DNA from 3 places in the Serratia aquatilis genome. Region 1 is predicted to be linked to each of the others. Evidence: predicted binding sites of a transcription regulator. Region 1 holds the regulator's gene; each other region holds the start of a gene.
What was found. Region 1 encodes PurR, which represses purine synthesis genes. Its sites were predicted from a motif close to CANGCAAACGTTTGCNTG; they were not measured.

Region 2: the regulator PurR is predicted to act here: its motif matches at 5,593-5,610, upstream of pyrC (dihydroorotase).
Region 3: the regulator PurR is predicted to act here: its motif matches at 4,796-4,813, upstream of SAQUA_RS02175 (NCS2 family permease).

Annotation. Positions count from the first base shown of each region.
Region 1 covers NZ_CP173186.1:2,730,817-2,737,607, forward strand. Annotated here, with positions in the region: gene SAQUA_RS12275 (C40 family peptidase) at 1-602, shown strand, start outside; gene sodB (superoxide dismutase [Fe]) at 816-1,394, shown strand; gene SAQUA_RS12285 (YnhF family membrane protein) at 1,459-1,548, opposite strand; gene purR (HTH-type transcriptional repressor PurR) at 1,870-2,895, shown strand; gene punR (DNA-binding transcriptional activator PunR) at 2,892-3,836, opposite strand; gene punC (purine nucleoside transporter PunC) at 3,960-5,135, shown strand; gene cfa (cyclopropane fatty acyl phospholipid synthase) at 5,488-6,639, shown strand; gene SAQUA_RS12310 (riboflavin synthase subunit alpha) at 6,742-6,791, opposite strand, start outside.
Region 2 covers NZ_CP173186.1:2,349,034-2,355,824, reverse strand. Annotated here, with positions in the region: gene SAQUA_RS10535 (Maf family protein) at 7-588, shown strand; gene rluC (23S rRNA pseudouridine(955/2504/2580) synthase RluC) at 591-1,550, opposite strand; gene rne (ribonuclease E) at 2,232-5,483, shown strand; gene pyrC (dihydroorotase) at 5,689-6,738, shown strand.
Region 3 covers NZ_CP173186.1:480,468-487,258, forward strand. Annotated here, with positions in the region: gene ssb1 (single-stranded DNA-binding protein SSB1) at 1-91, shown strand, start outside; gene SAQUA_RS02145 (DUF1778 domain-containing protein) at 478-762, shown strand; gene SAQUA_RS02150 (GNAT family N-acetyltransferase) at 753-1,235, shown strand; gene SAQUA_RS02155 (YdgH/BhsA/McbA-like domain containing protein) at 1,386-1,646, opposite strand; gene SAQUA_RS02160 (fimbrial protein) at 2,118-3,194, shown strand; gene SAQUA_RS02165 (YdgH/BhsA/McbA-like domain containing protein) at 3,310-3,570, opposite strand; gene SAQUA_RS02170 (glutathione S-transferase family protein) at 3,777-4,445, shown strand; gene SAQUA_RS02175 (NCS2 family permease) at 4,882-6,243, shown strand; gene SAQUA_RS02180 (Na+/H+ antiporter) at 6,428-6,791, shown strand, end outside.

The DNA.
Region 1 (6,791 bases):
CAGTGAAAGAAGGCAAGAAGAAAGCCAATGTAAAATCAAAAAACAAATCAACCCGTACCGCAAAGGTTAAAGTCACTCCACCGAAAAAGGGCTACAAAAAGGGTTATGGCCGTCATCGCGTAGACGAGATGGCAACCGCGAAAATGGTCGGACGTGAAAAATCATTGAAGCTGTCCCCTGCCCACAAAAAACGCTATCAACGTGCCAAGCAGACTGCAATGGCAAAACTGATGCACCAAATGGGCAAGCCATACCGTTGGGGCGGCACCTCCCCCGTTACCGGGTTTGATTGCAGTGGTCTGATTTATTACGCTTATAAAGACGTGGTAAAAATCAAAATGCCGCGCACCGCTAACGAGATGTATCACCTGCGGGATGCTGCACCGGTTAAACGCAGTGAACTGGAAAAGGGAGATTTGGTCTTCTTTCGTATCAACAACCGCGGCACTGCCGATCATGTTGGTGTTTATCTTGGAAACGGCAAATTTATCCAGTCTCCCCGCACTGGCGAGGAAATCCGCATCAGCCAATTGGATAACGACTACTGGCAGAACCACTATATTGGTGCCCGCCGTGTAGTGACGCCCAAAACCATTCGTTGACCATTGCCACGGCTGAGTTTACCACTCAGCCGAACATCCTGTCCCTGCCCACACTTTAAGCAATCAGGCAATTGGCACGCTTTGGCTCTTTTTTTCACCCAGAAAGTTGCTAAGATTGATAACCACAAAATAACTATAACAACTCAGTTTTCCTCCCTCAGCCACTCGGCTGACGGTTTCGGAAGAGAAGTGCTGTATAAAAAGGAGAAAGCAATGTCGTTTGAATTACCTGCATTACCGTATGAGAAAAATGCTCTTGAGCCGCACATTTCTGCAGAAACGCTGGAATACCATTATGGCAAGCACCATAACACCTATGTGGTTAACCTGAACAATCTGGTGAAAGGCAGCGAGTTCGAAGGCAAGTCTCTGGTCGATATCGTCAAAACCTCTACCGGCGGCGTGTTCAATAACGCAGCACAGGTATGGAACCACACCTTCTATTGGCACTGCTTGTCACCGCAGGGCGGCAATGAGCCAACTGGCGTGGTAGCTGAAGCAATTACTAAATCCTTCGGTTCTTTCGCCGCCTTCAAAGAGCAATTCACCGATGCCGCAGTGAAAAACTTCGGTGCTGGCTGGACCTGGCTGGTGAAGAAACCTGATGGCTCGCTGGCAATCGTCAGTACTTCAAACGCAGCTACCCCACTCACCGGTGAAGACAAGCCTGTTTTGACCGTTGATGTTTGGGAACATGCTTATTATATCGACTACCGCAATGCGCGGCCAAAGTACCTGGAGAACTTCTGGGCACTGGTTAACTGGGCATTCGTGGAACAAAACCTGTCTTAATGGCAGGTGGATGACCCAAATAATAAGGCGCAGCATGCTGCGCCTTTCATTTTGTTGTTATAAATCAGTTCAATGCCGCGATAAAGCCAAAAACAATAATCACTGCCAGTGCGCTGACCGTGGTGAGCAATGACATTTTTAAATTCGTATCCATATCGTAATTCCCTCTCAGATTAGTGTTCTCAAGCATAAAAGCCACACGATTAATGCGTCAAATCATTTTCACACAGTTCGTGATTAAAATCTTGTTATCATTTCCCGACTTATAATACCGATTAGCTCTTCCACTTTTCTTCATTATGCGACAAAATCCGCAATTCACTACTGCGTACCAAAATGCCCCTCCTGTTAAAGCGGCTTACGACTTCAGCACTAAAAACTCAGTTTTCGCTTATCTGGGGAAAGTTCTACGCAGGCAAACGATTAACATCATACTTACATGCCGTAACATGTAGGTTCAGGAGTTATTTTTTACATGGCAACGATTAAAGATGTGGCCAAACGCGCTGGCGTTTCAACCACCACCGTTTCGCACGTCATCAATAAAACGCGTTTCGTCGCCGAAGAAACAAAAGCGGCCGTTTGGGCAGCAATTAAGGAACTTCACTATTCACCCAGCGCCGTTGCCCGTAGCCTGAAAGTCAACCACACCAAATCGATCGGTCTGCTTGCAACATCAAGTGAAGCGCCCTATTTTGCAGAGGTGATCGAAGCTGTTGAAAACAGTTGTTATAGTAAAGGTTATACGCTGATCTTGTGCAACTCACATAATAACCTTGATAAACAACAGGCCTATCTGGCGATGTTGGCGCAAAAGCGTGTCGATGGTCTGCTGGTCATGTGCTCGGAATATCCGGAAAAGCTGTTAGGCATGTTGGAGGATTACCGCAATATTCCCATGGTAGTGATGGACTGGGGCGCAGCTCGTGGTGATTTCACCGATACCATTATCGATAATGCGTTTGAGGGAGGCTATCTGGCAGGGCGTTACCTGATTGAACGCGGTCATCGCGATATCGGTGCCATTCCAGGCCAGCTCGCGCGTAATACCGGGGGTGGGCGCCATCAAGGCTTCTTGAAAGCAATGCAGGAAGCCAATATCGACATCCGTGAAGAATGGATCGTTCAAGGCGATTTTGAACCTGAATCCGGTTACAAAGCGATGCACAAAATCCTGTCGCAGAAACATCGTCCTACTGCCATCTTTTGCGGTGGTGACATCATGGCAATGGGGGCTATCTGCGCTGCAGACGAATTGGGGCTTCGCGTACCGCAAGATATCTCAGTGATCGGCTACGATAACGTCCGCAACGCACGCTATTTTACCCCTGCGTTAACTACCATCCATCAGCCTAAAGAGCGTCTGGGAGAGATGGCCTTTACTATGCTACTGGATCGCATCATCAGTAAACGCGAAGAATCTCAGGTTATTGAAGTACATCCAAAACTTATTGAACGCCGTTCGGTAGCCGATGGACCTTTCATCGATTATCGCCGCTAACCGTTATTACCGGGAGCCTCTGGGTTACCCGGTATTTTTTCGCTCAACCACTCCTGATTGAGTGTTTCACTGTCTCCCAGATAATCTATTAGCCAAGCCATTACGGGTGACTGCGCATTTTGCTGCCACGTGAGACAACAGGCACTGGGAGGAAATGGCTCGAGCAGTTGCAGAACAACCAGTTCACCGCTTTGTACCAATGGCAGGACTCGATGCGCAGGTGCCATTCCTACGCACAGCCCATTACGCAGACAATCCACAGCAGACACCCAATCCGGCACGGTGAGACGCCGCTGGTTATCCAGTGCCCAGGTTACACGCTTCGGCAAATTTCGTGACGTATCCTCTAGCAAGAGTGAAGGATATGGCCGTAGCTGATCGTTTCTCAGTCGTCCTTCTAGACGAGCCAAAGGATGGGTTGCATTTACTACACACAACCAGTCCATAAACCCCATGTCGCGGAAAGCGAAACCGCCACCTACCGGCACAGCACTTGTTGCACCAATGGCCATCTCAGCGCGCCCGTCAACCAGGGCATCCCACACGCCGTTGAACACTTCTGGCTGGACAATTAACTCCACATCAGGGAAATGACGATAAAAATCGATGATTAATTGACGACTACGCCGTGGTTTGACAATAAGATCGACCGCAATCCTTAACTGCCCACGCCAACCATTAGCAACTTGCTGGCACTGTCGCCGAGTATCAAGCATTTTTTTGATAACAATCCGTGCTTCCTTGATAAAAAGGGCTCCGGCGGGAGTCAGTGCCACATCGCGATGGCGCCGCTCAAACAGTGGCACGGCCAGCCATTGTTCCAACTGCCGCACCGTGTAGCTTACTGCAGAAGGAACTCGATGAAGTTCTTGCGCTGCTGCACTGAAACTCCCGGTACGAGCAACGGCGTCTACCACATCGAGTGAATATTCAGACCACATAATTTTGCCTTCAATTTTTTTAACAGCACCTTGCAAATATTACCGTTTCACAAGCAGAGATCCAGCCGAGTACACTTGCCGGCGCTAAAAAACCTGCGACAACAAAAATTTAACGAGAAAGACATGCGAAACTTTGGATTTATGTTTTACCTGGCTGGTCTGAGTATGCTGGGTTATCTGGCTACCGATATGTATCTGCCAGCCTTCGGCGCCATGCAACAGGATTTACAAATTTCCGCCGGTGCTATCAGCGCCAGTTTGAGTATTTTCCTTGCCGGTTTTGCTTTTGCCCAACTGCTTTGGGGACCACTGTCCGATCGGTTGGGCAGAAAACCGGTGTTGTTGATCGGTCTGACACTGTTCGCTGTTGGCTGCCTGGGCATGCTGTGGGTGCAAAATGGTGCACAACTGTGGGCTCTGCGTTTTCTGCAGGCCATTGGGGTCTGCTCTGCGGCCGTAACCTGGCAGGCGATCGTGGTTGATCGCTACCGCGAGGGTAAGGCAAATCGTGTCTTTGCTTCCATTATGCCACTGGTTGCCCTTTCCCCTGCCTTGGCTCCGCTGCTCGGCGCATGGCTGCTCAATCATATGGGATGGAGGGCTATCTTCGCCGTGCTGCTCGGCATAACGGCATTACTGATCATTCCAACTTTATTACTTAAAGACACTAGGCTTGTGCCTTCGTCCGACAAAAAGCCAGGGCTAAGTTTTTTGCAGATTTTGAAATCCCCAATATTCAGTGGCAATGTCATGGTCTTTGCTGCCTGTTCCGCCGGTTTTTTTGCCTGGTTGACCGGCTCCCCCTTCATTCTCGGTAATATGGGTTATAGCCCAAATGACATTGGTTTGAGTTATGTGCCACAAACTTTGGCGTTCTTGCTAGGAGGATACAGTTGCCGAAGTGCGCTAAGTCGCATTTCTGGCAAAACCTTACTGCCATGGCTTCTGTTAGCCTATGGGTTCAGCATGGTTGCGCTCTTTCTGATCGCCACCTTGAGCAAACCGACATTGACCACGCTGTTGATCCCGTTTTGCTTTATGGCATTAGTTAACGGTGCCAGTTACCCGATTCTGGTCTCAAACGCCTTGATGCCATTCCCGGAGAGCAGTGGCAAAGCGGCAGCATTGCAGAATACGTTACAACTGGGAGGGTGTTTTATTGCCAGTCTGTTGGTTTCAGCCTTCATCGATCAACCGCTGTTGGCCACGGTAAGTGTGATGGTTGCTACCGTAATTTTTGCCGCTTTTGGGTATATAATTCAACGCGGAGAGCGCTTGAATAAAAAAACAGGCTGTTAGGCGGAAGCTTTCATAATTATCATTTTAAATAATAACTTAGTGAAAATGTTTGCCGAGCGATATTTGCTATTGAGTCTGTTCCTCGGCAAGCCTATACTCGAAAAGACCTTATAAGATAGCATTTCTTATAAGCTTTTATCACAAGTAACTGTTGTGTACGCGAATGGAATCACACTTTTTTAAGGAATAATTTGCCCGCGCTGTTGCGTAGGGAGTCTCTTAAATTTCCTCTGTTTAAAGTCGAATATCAGACGCCACGGTGAAGTTTGCCGTTGGTATATGTATGCGCCTGTAAAAATCGCCTAGGCTTTTTTTACTGGTTCATAAGTCAGAAGAAGGTGATGGAGAAATTATGAGTTCATCGTGTATAGAAGATCTGAGCATTCGGGACAACCAGTGGTACCGCATAGTGCATGAAATGCTCAGTATGGCCGATATTGAAATCAATGGTTCACGCCCTTTCGATATTCAGGTTTACAATCCAAATTTTTTCAAGCGTGTATTGCAGCAGGGCTCATTGGGGCTCGGTGAAAGTTATATGGATGGTTGGTGGGAGTGTGAAAGGTTGGATATCTTCTTTCAGCGCGTTCTTACCGCCGGGCTTGAAAATAAACTCCCACACCACCTGAAAGATATATTTAACATAGCTATCGCTCGCCTGACCAATCTGCAGTCCAAGAAACGCGCCTGGATTGTTGGTAAGGAGCATTATGATCTTGGCAACGACCTTTTTACCTTAATGCTTGATCGTTATATGCAATATTCCTGTGGCTATTGGAAAGATGCTACCACCTTGGAAGAAGCGCAGGAAGCCAAGTTGCGAATGATCTGCGAAAAGCTGGATCTTCGTCCGGGCATGAAAGTGCTAGATATTGGCTGCGGCTGGGGGGGCCTCTCCGCCTTTGCTGCCAAGCACTACGGTGTTTCCATGGTCGGCGTGACAATTTCCGCAGAGCAACAGAAACTGGCACAGGCGCGTTGCGCGGGATTGGATGTGGAAATACTGCTGCAGGATTACCGCGAGCTCAATCAACAATTTGACCGTATTGTTTCAGTTGGTATGTTCGAACATGTCGGCCCCAAAAATTACCAAACCTATTTCAACGTTGTCAGGCGTAATTTAAAACCTGATGGCCTTTTCCTTTTGCATACTATTGGCTCAAATCGGACAGATATGAATGTTGATCCGTGGATCAACAAATATATCTTCCCGAATGGTTGCCTACCTTCCATAAAGCATATTGCGCAGGCTAGTGAGCGTTGCTTTGTGATGGAAGACTGGCATAACTTTGGATCTGACTATGATCGCACCTTGATGGCTTGGCATGAAAGATTCAAGCAAGGGTGGCCGCAATTGGCGGCAAATTATTCCGAGCGATTCGAACGAATGTTCAGGTATTATCTCAATTCCTGCGCGGGGGCATTCCGTGCACGCGATATTCAACTATGGCAAATCGTATTCAGCCCAGAAGGTATTGAAGGAGGAATTCGCGTTCCACGTTGATTACTAAGTTAATTTATTGCCAATTACCCCAAATAAGCCGCTACGGATAACGTCGCGGCTTCTTTATCACTGCTGTCGGGGGAATTCAGCACCAATGTGCAATCAAGCTTTTGTTACCGGTACAGCGGCAGCCGCAATTGCGGCTTCACGGT
Region 2 (6,791 bases), 380 kb from region 1:
AAAATTATGCAGAGAATCTTACTAGCTTCAACATCGAACTACCGTCAACAGTTGTTGAAAAAATTAAACTTGCCTTTTATTTGCGCAGCGCCGCAGATCGATGAAACACCACTTTCTGGCGAAAGTGCGGAGGCACTGGTGCTACGCCTGGCAGTAGCCAAAGCCCGGGCATTATCTATCGCTTATCCAGACTATCTGATTATCGGCTCCGATCAGGTGTGTGTCATCGATAATGAAATCACTGGCAAACCCCATACCGAGGAGAATGCCTTCCAACAGTTGAAGAAGGCCAGCGGCCAAAAGGTCACATTCTATACCGGCCTGGCCCTATATAATTGCCACAGCTTGCATCTGCAGGCTGTGTGTGAACAGTTCCATGTCCATTTCCGACAATTAACCGATAGCGAAATCGACTCTTATATTCGCCAGGAACAGCCCTTGAACTGTGCGGGCAGTTTTATGAGCGAAGGGCTAGGAATTGCGCTATTTGAAAAACTGGAGGGGCGTGACCCAAACACATTGATTGGGCTACCATTGATCGCACTACTTGAAATGTTGCGGGTCGAAGGCATCAACCCGCTGATATGAGGTTATTTGGCAGCTTGTTTGCGCAATACCTGCAAACAATGACGCAGCTCATCATCCATGGGGGCTTCAACGCGCATTGTTTCGCCAGTGGCTGGGTGCTCAAAGCGCAGCGCAGCAGCATGTAGGAACAGGCGTTTTAACCCGCTCCCCGCCAACTGGCGATCAAATTCCTGGTCGCCATAACGGTCGTCAAAGGCAATCGGATGCCCGGCATGTAGGGCGTGCACACGGATTTGGTGAGTACGCCCGGTGATCGGGCTTGCCTTTACCAAGGTGGCGTGCTCAAAGCGTTCCTCTACCTTGAAGCGGGTTTCTGAAGGTTTACCTTCGCTGCTGACTCGCACAATACGCTCCCCACTCTGCAGAATATTCTTCAGCAACGGGGCCTGAATCGCTTTGCAGTGAGATTGCCACTGGCCCCGTACAAGGGCTAAATAGTCCTTCTGCATCCCCTTGAGCCGCAGTTGCTCATGCAGCGAGCGCAATGCTGAACGCTTCTTGGCAACCATCAGGACACCAGAGGTGTCTCGATCAAGACGATGAACCAATTCCAGGAAGCGAGCCTCCGGACGTAGCGCACGTAACCCCTCGATCACCCCGAAACTCAATCCACTCCCACCATGCACAGCCGTACCTGACGGTTTGTTCAGCAACAAGAGATGATCGTCCTCAAAAAGGATGCAATTGGCTAAAGCAGCAACTTTACCCAATTTAGCGGAAACCGGCGCTTCATCACGCTCGGCTACTCGCACCGGGGGGATACGTACTACGTCACCCGCTGCAAGTTTGTATTCTGCCTTGATACGGCCTTTATTTACCCGCACCTCGCCCTTACGCACGATGCGATAGATCATACTCTTGGGCACGCCTTTCAGACGGGCAAGCAAGAAATTATCGATTCTCTGACCTGCTTCATCGTCAGAGATTGTGACTGATTGTACTGAGGGATTGTTCGTTTTCATGGTGCGGGATTCTAAAGAGAGCGAGTAAATAGCGCCACCTCTTTTTATGTGCTTAACTATCTGTTTGGTGTTAACAGAAACTACAGCAAGTAATCAGGCAGTATGCCAGTTTTAGTGCGTGCGATTTCTTGTTGTAATCCTTCATATTTCAAGCTTTAGCCAGATAACAGGAGGTCAATTTCCCGCAACTTGCGTATATCTAGTGGCCGGTGGCGCACATCCAATTGGCAACGCTGCGGCTTGAGAAGCAACGGATAGACAGTGAGTTAAAGAAAAGTCACCTTGCTATAACGGTATCAGCAATGGAATAATGAAGTGGCTTTCCGCGCCGATCCCGTTAAAACAGGGATAATTGCGGAATTATACAGTTTGTCTGGTAGCACATAAACGCAGCAATGGCGTAAGACGTAATGTGAAATCAAACAATTAGCGGGCTGCGGGTTGCAGCTTGGCCGGCAAATGGAATCAGATCTGTCAACATAAATCACAGGCTATTCCCTAAGTCAAAAGCGCTGTTTTCACAAAGAAATACAGGCTTACCGAGATAATGCGCCCCTATGCAAGCGACAACCGTGAGGTTGACGACTTTGCGAGAAGACACGGGGTTTTCGGTTTTAACCCGGCCATGAGGTTATTTGCCCGCAGCTTTGTCGATAATGTAAAAATAACGAGTAAGTTAAGATGAAAAGAATGTTGATTAACGCAACTCAGCAAGAAGAGTTGCGTGTTGCCCTTGTAGATGGACAGCGGCTGTACGACCTGGATATTGAAAGCCCTGGCCATGAGCAGAAAAAAGCGAACATTTACAAAGGCAAAATCACCCGTATTGAACCAAGTCTTGAAGCAGCGTTTGTAGATTACGGCGCAGAACGGCATGGTTTCCTCCCTCTGAAAGAAATCGCTCGCGAATACTTCCCAAGCAATTACTCCTCCCATGGACGTCCAAACATCAAAGATGTCCTGCGTGAAGGTCAAGAAGTCATTGTCCAGGTTGATAAAGAAGAACGTGGTAATAAAGGCGCAGCCCTGACCACTTTCATCAGCTTGGCGGGCAGCTATCTGGTACTGATGCCAAACAATCCGCGTGCCGGTGGTATTTCACGCCGTATCGAAGGTGATGATCGTACCGAACTTAAAGAAGCGCTCTCTTCTCTGCAATTGCCGGATGGCATGGGCCTGATTGTCCGCACTGCTGGCGTGGGTAAATCCGCTGACGCTTTGCAATGGGACCTTTCCTTCCGCCTCAAACACTGGGAAGCCATTAAAAAAGCCGCTGAAGGCCGCTCGGCTCCTTTCCTGATCCATCAGGAAAGTAACGTCATCGTGCGCGCTTTTCGCGACTACCTGCGCCCAGATATCGGTGAGATCCTGATAGACAACCCTAAAGTTCTCGAACTGGCTAAAGAGCACATCGCTGCACTGGGCCGTCCGGATTTCACCAGTAAAATCAAACCATATAGTGGCGAAATCCCGCTGTTCAGCCACTACCAGATTGAATCTCAGATAGAATCTGCATTCCAACGTGAAGTTCGGCTGCCTTCTGGTGGTTCCATCGTTATTGATACCACCGAAGCCTTAACCGCCATTGACATCAACTCCGCGCGTGCAACTCGCGGTGGCGATATTGAAGAAACAGCGTTCAATACCAACCTGGAAGCCGCTGATGAGATTGCGCGACAATTGCGTCTGCGTGACCTTGGCGGACTGATCGTTATCGATTTCATTGATATGACCCCCGTGCGTCATCAGCGTGAAGTGGAAAACCGTCTGCGCGATGCCGTCCGTCAAGATCGTGCCCGTATTCAGATTGGCCGTATCTCTCGTTTTGGCCTGTTGGAAATGTCTCGCCAACGTCTCAGCCCTTCACTCGGCGAGTCTAGCCATCACGTCTGCCCACGCTGTAGCGGTACGGGTACCATCCGTGATAATGAGTCGCTGGCGCTGTCTATTCTTCGTTTGATTGAAGAAGAGGCGCTGAAAGAAAACACCAAAGAAGTCCATGCTATCGTACCAGTGCAGGTCGCCTCTTATCTGCTTAACGAGAAGCGTGAATCTGTCAGTGCAATCGAAAAGCGTCAGGGTGGCGTGAAAGCGATCATCGTGCCAAACGATCAGATGCAAACACCACACTATTCAGTATTGCGCGTGCGTAAGGGTGAAGAAACCCCAACTTTGAGCTATTTGCTACCAAAGCTGCATGAAGAAGAAATGGCGCAACCGTTGGAAGATGCGCCAATGGAGCGCAAGCGTCCAGAACAACCGGCCTTGGCCCCCTTCTCCCTTGGTGCAGACGCCCCACCGCCTGACGAAGAACCTGTCATCACCCAATCTGTTGCTGTGGCAAAACCGGTCGAAACTGTTGCCGTTGAAACTAAGCCAGGTCTGCTTAGCCGCCTGTTTGGAGGTATTAAGTCCCTCTTCGCGAGTGATGAAGCCCCTGCAGTTGAAGCTGAACCGATCCAAACGGTAAAAACAGAAGACAACGACAATCGCCGCCAGGATCGTCGCGGGCAGCGTCGCCAAGGAACTAGCCGCAAAGGTGAGCGCAGCGAACGTAAAGACCGCAGTGAATCAAGCGACAACCGCGAACCACGTGAAAACCGTGACGCTCGTGAGCCGCGCGAAAATCGCGATGATCAACGTCGCAACAACCGTCGTAATGCGCAGCAGAATACGGCTGTAGCCGCAACCGATGTTGTTCAGACTGATGAAGCAGCCAAGGCGCAGCGCGATGAGCAGCAACAGCGTCGTGAGCAGCGTGCCGAGCGTCAGCGCCGTCGCCAGGAAGAAAAACGTCAGGCAGCACCGCAGGAAGTCAAAGCGCTGGATAACGTTGGTAGCGCGACTGCAAGTGAAGAAGATCAGGAAGAGCGCCATCAGCAGCCAGCACAACGCCGCCAGCGTCGTCCTCTGTCGCAGAAAGTTCGTGTGTTGTCAGCGGAAGAAGAACTGCATCGCGCTGCCGAAGAACTGTTAGCACCAAAAGTAGCGCCTGTTGCCCAAGTGGCAATAAGCCAGGCTCCAGTGCTGGAAGAGAGTGTGAAACTGCTACCGCAAGCTGTAGTTGCTGTTCAGTCCGCTGAAGAGGCCCATACTGATAGCCGTAATAACGGTGAAAACGGTATGCCGCGTCGCTCTCGTCGTTCTCCTCGTCATCTGCGCGTCAGCGGTCAACGCCGCCGTCGTTATCGTGATGAGCGTTATCCTAACCATTCGCCAATGCCGCTGGCTGGTGCTTTCGCATCTCCAGAGATGGCTTCCGGCAAGGTTTGGGTACGTTACCCTGTAACGCATATATCGCATGAAGTTCAACAGGCTGAACTTCCAGCACACGTTGCAGAAATCTCGACGGGAGACCTGGTCGTGGCAACCGCCGCTATAACGCAGTCAGTTGAAACTGTGCCAGTGCAACAACCAGTAGCAGAACTCAGTAACGTTCAAGATACATTCGTGCAGATTACTGAAGTTGCACAGGTTGCTCTGGAGGAAATCTCTACAGAAACTACCGAAGCGGTTCAGGTAGAGGAAGTAACAGCGGAAGTCTTCGTTACCACTGAACCGGCTGACGGGATTGTTGAAGTTACTTCTTGCGAACCTGTTATTGAGACATTTGAAGCTGAACCTTCAGTGCAGGTATCAGATACCGTCGCAGTGGCTGAAGAGGCTCCAGTGCAACAAGCTGTTCTTGCCCATGTGCAGGAAACACCTGTTGTTTCCTCTCCGATTCAAAGCGTCCCACAAGTATTGTATAAGCATATTGCAACCGCCCCGATGACTAAGGCACCTGCGCCGGATTATGAGCCAGAAGCAGCGAAAGCCAGCGATTGGCAGCGTCCTTCCTTCAACTTTGATGGGAAAGGTGCGGCAGGTGCACATGCGGCAGCTAATCAGGCTACGGCACCAGCAACAAAGCCCCAGCAGGTTAGCGAATAATCTATCCCGTTAATGTAAAAACCCGCCGCCAGGCGGGTTTTTTATTGCGTTCCCCACACTAATTACCCCATCTGCAACTGATTTCACCTTGCCACTAACAAACAGATGCAACGCAAACGCTTTCCGCTTATTCTTACACCCCGGCGTGAATAACCTACAATTATTCGCTTTTATTCAAATGTTTTGACCGCCGGAGCCCTACCCCATGACTGCTCAAACCAAAGTTCTGAAAATCCGCCGCCCTGACGACTGGCATATCCACCTACGTGATGACGATATGTTGAAAACGGTTTTGCCCTTTACCAGCAAGGTATTTGGCCGGGCGATTGTGATGCCGAATCTGGCTCCGCCGATCGCCACTGTTGCCGCCGCGCGCAGTTATCGTGACCGCATTCTGGCCGCTATTCCTGCAGATCATCGCTTCACTCCGCTAATGACCTGTTATTTGACCGACTCCCTGGCAACAGCAGAGCTTGTTGAAGGTTTTGCACAAGGGGTATTTACCGCAGCCAAGTTGTATCCAGCCAATGCGACAACCAACTCAAGCCATGGCGTCAGTGACATTGCGGGAATTTACCCTTTATTTGAACAGATGCAGAAAATCGGCATGCCACTGCTTATCCATGGTGAGGTTACCGAAGCTGCCGTAGATATTTTTGACCGAGAAGCACGTTTTATTGATCAGGTTATGGAGCCTATACGCCGTCAGTTTCCTGAATTAAAAATCGTTTTTGAACATATCACCACAAAAGAAGCGGCTCAGTATGTTCAGGAAGGCGACCGCTTTCTTGGCGCGACCATCACACCACAACATCTGATGTTCAACCGTAACCATATGCTGGTTGGCGGGATCAGGCCACACCTGTTCTGCCTACCTATTTTAAAGCGTAACACCCACCAGGAAGCCCTGCGTAAAGCAGTGATCAGCGGTTCTGATAAATTTTTCCTGGGTACCGATTCAGCTCCGCACGCCAAACATCGTAAAGAGACAAGCTGCGGTTGTGCTGGGGTATTTAACGCGCCAAACGCAATGCCTGCTTACGCGACTGTATTTGAACAATTAGGCGCTCTGGAACATTTGGAAGCGTTCAGTTCCCTCAATGGACCACGTTTCTACGGTTTGCCCGTCAACGAAGATTACATCACGCTTGAGCGCATAGCCGTTTCTCAACCAGAGGAGATTGCGTTAGGTTCTGAAGCGGTTGTGCCATTCTTGGCGGGTGAGGACATAGGCTGGTCCGTTACCAGTTGCTGATTTTTTTCATTTTGCTCTTGCCTCCACTCCTGGTTAACTGTATAAATAAACAG
Region 3 (6,791 bases), 2.3 Mb from region 1:
CGGCCAGCAGCAGGCTCGTCCAGCTCAAAGCAGTGCGCCAGCGGCCAGCAACGAGCCCCCAATGGATTTCGACGACGACATTCCCTTCTAATTTCTATTTTTAAATCTATAAATCAAATGGTTATCTCAATTCATCGAGATAACCGTAGGCTGTTGGATCGCCTATTGCAAACCTGATTTGTCCTTATCCAGTAATGGGTTCGAACCTCGAAAGAGCAAGGGGGTGCAGCACGTCTGGAAAAGGCTGGTTGCGGGGAACGAATCTACTTTGCGCCAGCCGTTGCAAGTCCCATAGCCATAGGGTTAAGCCTGATAGGTATCTGTTAAAAGCCGTAGCTGTATGGTTAGCGTAAAGTCGCCCTCACCAAGCAGGTAGAACTAAACGTCATTATCATTTACAGCGATCCATGTATAGCAATCCGTTACCTTGTTAGCTACTATTAATGTATAGCATTTTGTTACCATGAAGAGGATTCTATGCAGAATTTCGTTCGTAAACCCACTCGTGACAAGCAAATTAATGTCCGTGCGACTGAAGAAGAGCGTGCAGTAATCGATTATGCCGCAAGTCTGATCAACAAGAACCGCACTGACTTTATTATTGAAAAGGCTGTTCACGAGGCACAGAACATCATTCTAGATCAGCGTGTATTCGTCCTTGATGACGCTCGTTATCAGGCATTCATTGAACAGCTTGAAGCCCCAGTACAAAACGTAGAAGGGCGCAAACGCTTGATGGATGTGAAGCCTGAATGGAAGTAATCATTACCGCGCCGGAACTGCTGGCAGAAGAGCACGTTCTTCAGCCGTTCGACTGCGGAAATGAGGTGTTGAGTGATTGGCTGCCCCGCCGAGCCATTAAAAACCAACTTCAGAATGCCTCCCGCACCTTCGTTATCTGTCTGAAGGGCACGAAGCGAGTAGTAGGTTACTATTCCCTTGCAACCGGTTCAGTCTGTCACATCGATGTAGGTCGTACTCTTCGCCAGAACATGCCCGACCCCATTCCCATCGTCCTTTTGGGGCGTCTGGCGGTCGATGAATCTACTCAGGGCAATCGCTTTGGCAAATGGCTTCTTAATGATGCCGTGAGGCGCGTTTCTAATCTAGCAGACCAAGTGGGTATTAAAGCCATCATGGTGCATGCGATTGATGATCGAGCGAGAGAATTCTATGAGTACTTCGGTTTTGTACAGTCTCCTATCGCTCTGAATACACTCTTCTACAAGATTTGATGTTTCTTCAATTGTGGGGCGGCATTGGGTAGCAAAGTCAAATACATCTGTAACCCAAATTATTATCAATACAATAAAGCCCCGCCAGGTAATGCTGTTGACATTATCTGGCGGGGCTTAACTATATTTTGTCAGTTAATGTGTTGGCGATCAGTTGAAGATTTCAGCGGTGCCGTACATTTTGTTTTTGCCACCGGCAGCAATAATGCGGTAAGAGCTAGCGCCAGCGGCTTCTGCTTTGCTTGCCAGTTCAGCTTCCAGCGCACTCAGGTTGTTTACACCGCTTACAGACACTACACCGATTTTTTGTGCACCAGCAGCGGGTTGATTGCTCAACTGATCGGCGGCGATGCTGGCGAAAGAAGCAGAGGTCAGAAGAATAGCGGCAGCAAAAAATTTGATGGTTTTCATGGTATAATCCTTAAAGTTTATATTAGGTGAGAGGTTGTATTCTCTCGATGTGACAAATACTAAGCTAAGTATCCCTAATGGAAAATCGAAGGGTTTTGAGTATTTTATTCAAATAAATTGATGTTGAAAAAAGGATAGAACCAAATCGGCATAGGGGAAGTTATACTCTAAATAATTAGATTTTCACGCAAGGTAACGTTATGAATTCCCGGCAGTATAGCTCACTACGTAACTGGGGTGAGCAAGCACAGCCATTAAACAGATAGTTTGAAATGTGGTGATTATGGCGTTGAACTATTTTGCTTTAGTATAATTTACTTGCTGAATAGGTATATTCACGACTTATTGAAATAAATAAAAATGCCCACATAAATTTAATAATAAGATCTTAAAGACCGATTTATTGATGCCAAGTTAAGGTCGTGATAGTCTTTTATTAGGATTTCATCGATAAATCAATGGAGTGAGGAAGTGTTGATAGATAAGGTACCTAGCCTGCCCCACAATGGGACGGTCACTGAATTTTTTTCGGTATTATTCCTGATACTAATATTTTTTCCTTGGGGGCGAACTGCGTATGCGAATGCTCCATACACGCTATGGGCTGAAGCTGGGACGAATGATTTGATCATGGAGTTCGACAGAAGAGAGTTCCTCAGCAACCGCGCAGGAACTACTATAAATATATCATTTATATCAGCAGGGACCTGGTACACTTTTTACAATCTTCCTGAACGTGCCCCTACTTATCCTTTATTCATATCCGCTGATACCGTTCTTCCAGCTTCTGATAAATCAGATAATTTTCGGAAATTGGATGAAAATCTTGATATTTCTATATCAATTAGAGGTTTGCATTCTTATGTGGAGAGTCCTCGAACTATACCTTTTGATTGGAGCAACGATGGTTATTACAGCAGAATGGCTCTGCCTCTAGGTATCAATAAAACGATAATAAGATTGCAAGGTAATATCAGGTTAAGGCTACGCAGGGACATCAGTGCAGACGAAGTCTTAATGCCGTATGGAAGGTTAGTTGCAAAAGTTTATGGGAAACTGCAACCAGAATCTGTGCCTTATGTTCCAAGAAACCCGATCCCGGTGGCAACGATCGCGTTGCGCCCGAGTGGTGCTCCTTACCCTATCAGTTGCAGTATTAGTATCAATAATCAGAATGCCTATGATGTGAAATTTGGCAACCTTAACAGCGCAAATATAACTACGGATGGTGGCCGCTATGCTCAGGCCTTACCGCTTTTTTATAAATGCAATGCTAAAGTCAACATACCGATAAAAATAAAATTGATTGCGGAAAATAGCAGTTTCTCTACTGATTATATTTCTACCAGTAATCCTGATATTGGTATAGTGATGAAATATGCTAACGGTAGCAGAATAGTCAAACCTATGGGGAATTTTACTGGGCATCTGATCAATGGCTATGGAACTGAATTAGTATCCTTTACTCCGGTTAAAAAGCCTAGCGGAAAAGCAATCAAGACTGGGGATTTTACCGCTTCTGCAGTTTTGATGGTGTCTTTTGAATAATGGAGTTAGGCACATCGCTAGTCAGAGGGATTGCCGATACAAGAAAGCCCCGCCAGGTAATGCTGTGGACATTATCTGGCGGGGCTTAACTATTTGTCAGTTAATATGCTAACGATCAGTTAAAGATTTCAGCGCTACCGTACATTTTGTTTTTGCCACCGGCAGCAATAATGCGGTAAGAGCTAGCGCCCACGGCTTCTGCTTTGCTTGCCAATGCCGCTTCTAGAGCACTCAGGTTACTTGCGCCGCTTACAGACACTACACCGATTTTTTGTGCACCAGCAGCGGGTTGATTGCTCAACTGATCGGCGGCGATGCTGGCGAAAGAAGCAGTGGTCAGAAGAATAGCAGCAGCAAAAAATTTGATGGTTTTCATGGTATGATCCTTAAAATTTATATTAGGTGAGAGTCCGTATCCTCTCGATGTGACAAATACTAGGCTAAGTATCCCTAATAGAAAATCGAAGTGTTTTGAGTATTTAATTCAAATAAATTGACTATTATGGCAAGGGTAAAACCAGATTGGCGAGGGGTGAAGGGGGCAACTACCTTTAATGCAAAGTTTGTAACCGGAGAAGACCTATGATTACCGTTCATCACCTTAACAACTCACGTTCACAGCGCATCTTATGGTTTTTGGAGGAGTTGGGGGTTCCTTATCAGATCCAGCGTTATCAGCGCGATGCAGTTACCATGCTTGCGCCAAAGGAACTGCAAAGAATCCATCCTCTAGGGAAATCGCCCGTTATCGTTGATGGCGATCTGACGCTGGCGGAATCAGGTGCCATTATTGAGTATTTACAGGAAGCCTACGATGCTCAGGGACTATTCAAGCCGGCCGAGTTTCATGCTCGCCAGGAATATCGCTATTGGCTGCATTATGCCGAAGGTTCGTTAATGCCGTTGCTGGTAATGAAACTGGTGTTTAACCGCTTAGGGCAGCCACCTGTCCCGTGGGTGATCCGTCCGTTGGCTGGAGCCATCGGCAAAGGTGTCCAAAAGGAGTATCTGGATAAACAGATTGCCACCCACCGTAACTATCTTGATCAACACCTGAATAAAAGCGCCTGGTTTGTTGGCAATCAATTCAGCGCAGCGGATGTTCAAATGAGCTTCCCGCTAGAGGCGTTAGCTGGACGAGGTGGGCTGGATGGATATCCGGCGTTGCAGGATTTTCTGCGGCGCATTCATGCTCGCCCCGCCTATCAGAGAGGTCTGGAACTGGGGGGGCCGTTTAACCTGCCCGAGTAAGCCTAAAATGCGAGCATCGATAAATAGGTAATGCTCGCAAACCAAGCATTCTGGATAGTTCCCCGCCTCAATTGTTAGCGTGATCAGTCTCACATTATCGTCAAAGCTCATTCCCGGTTAGTTTTTGCATAAAATGTCGCGATCTTTAGTTGATCAGACGGCATAGAAGGCTAGATAATCGTTTGCCTTAAAAATACCTTTCAAATCTCAAGTCAGAACGTTGTCGGTTTGGTTTGAGATCTTTTGGGTAAGACCACCATAAATTCTCCGCTTCACGCAATGAGAGTTAAACGTTTGCCTATTATATGGCTTCATTTGGCCAAGTTACTGAAGGGTATGGAAGTGAACGTGACGGAAACGGTTTCGTAATGACCATGCGTGAGTGGAATAACAAGCCTATTCTTACAGGCTGGCAATGAAAACAGGGGACAGCAACATGTCGAAATCTCAAGCGAATAACGCCGTGAAACCAAAAGGCGGGCTTGATGCGTATTTTCAACTTTCAGCACGGGGTACTAACGTGCGTCAGGAAGTGGTGGCTGGGTTAACTACTTTCCTGGCAATGGTGTATTCGGTGATTGTGGTCCCCAGCATGCTGGGCAAAGCCGGTTTTCCTCCAACGGCGGTGTTTGTTGCCACCTGTCTGGTGGCTGGTTTGGGCTCCTTGCTGATGGGGCTGTGGGCCAACCTGCCAATGGCGATAGGTTGTGCTATTTCACTGACGGCGTTTACCGCTTTCAGTCTGGTACTGGGCCAGCACATCAGCATTCCCGTGGCGCTGGGTGCGGTATTCTTGATGGGGGTGCTGTTCACCATTATCTCGGTGACCGGCATTCGCTCGTGGATCCTGCGTAACCTGCCAATGGGCGTGGCGCATGGTACAGGTATTGGTATCGGTCTGTTTCTGTTGCTGATTGCCGCCAACGGTGTCGGCCTGGTGGTAAAAAACCCATTGGATGGCTTGCCGGTGGCGCTGGGGGCATTCACCTCGTTCCCGGTGGTAATGACCCTGCTTGGGCTGGCAGTGATCTTTGGTCTGGAAAAATTGCGTGTACCGGGCGGGATCCTGCTGGTAATCATCGCTATTTCCGTTATTGCCCTGATTTTTGATCCTGCGGTTAAATATCAGGGGCTATTTGCCATGCCGAGTCTGGCGGGGCCCGACGGTAAGTCGTTAATTTTCAGCCTGGATATTATGGGCGCTTTGCAGCCTGTGGTGTTGCCAAGCGTGCTGGCATTGGTGATGACGGCGGTGTTCGACGCCACGGGTACTATCCGTGCGGTGGCGGGGCAGGCAAATCTGCTGGATAAAGATGGGCAGATCATCAACGGTGGCAAAGCGTTGACTTCAGACTCCCTGAGTAGCATCTTCTCCGGTTTGGTAGGGGCAGCGCCAGCGGCAGTCTATATCGAATCTGCTGCGGGTACGGCGGCTGGTGGGAAAACCGGCCTGACGGCAACGGTAGTGGGGATTTTATTCCTGCTGATCCTGTTCTTGTCACCACTGTCTTATCTGGTGCCGGTGTATGCCACTGCACCTGCCCTGATGTATGTTGGTCTGTTGATGTTAAGTAACGTGACCAAACTGGACTTCAACGACTTCGTTGATGCTATGGCCGGTTTGCTGTGTGCAGTGTTTATCGTGCTGACGTGCAATATCGTGACCGGCATTATGTTGGGCTTCAGTTCATTGGTGATTGGCCGCGTATTCTCAGGTGAGTGGCGCAAGCTTAATATCGGTACCGTGCTGATTGCCGTGGCGCTGGTGGCGTTCTATGCCGGCGGCTGGGCGATATAAATCACTCCGTTTATACCGGGGCACAGTGTTGTGCCCCGGTACCTTCCCAAAAATTTCATCGCTTGTTCCTACCTCTGGTTATTAAAATAAAACAGGCTTTAATCCGACGAAAAAAGTGATCTACTATTGGGCATTACTTTGCCAGCGAGCTTCGGTGTTCTGAACTGTAGAGTCTAAGGAAAGCATGGAAATCTTTTTTACCATCCTCATTCTGATCCTGGTGGTTTCTCTTTCCGGGGTCATAACACGTATGTTGCCATTTCAGATCCCTCTGCCGTTAATACAGATAGTGATTGGGGCGTTGCTGGCCTGGCCGCATTTTGGGCTGCATGTCGATTTTGATCCTGAGCTGTTCCTGGTGTTGTTTATCCCGCCGTTACTGTTTGCCGATGGTTGGAAAACGCCAACGCGTGAATTTTTGCACCATGGGCGTGAAATCCTTGGGCTGGCATTGGTACTGGTATTGATCACCGTGGTTGGCGTGGGCTACCTCATTTATCTGATGGTTCCGGGGATCCCACTGGTTGCGGCATTTGCGCTGGCGGCGG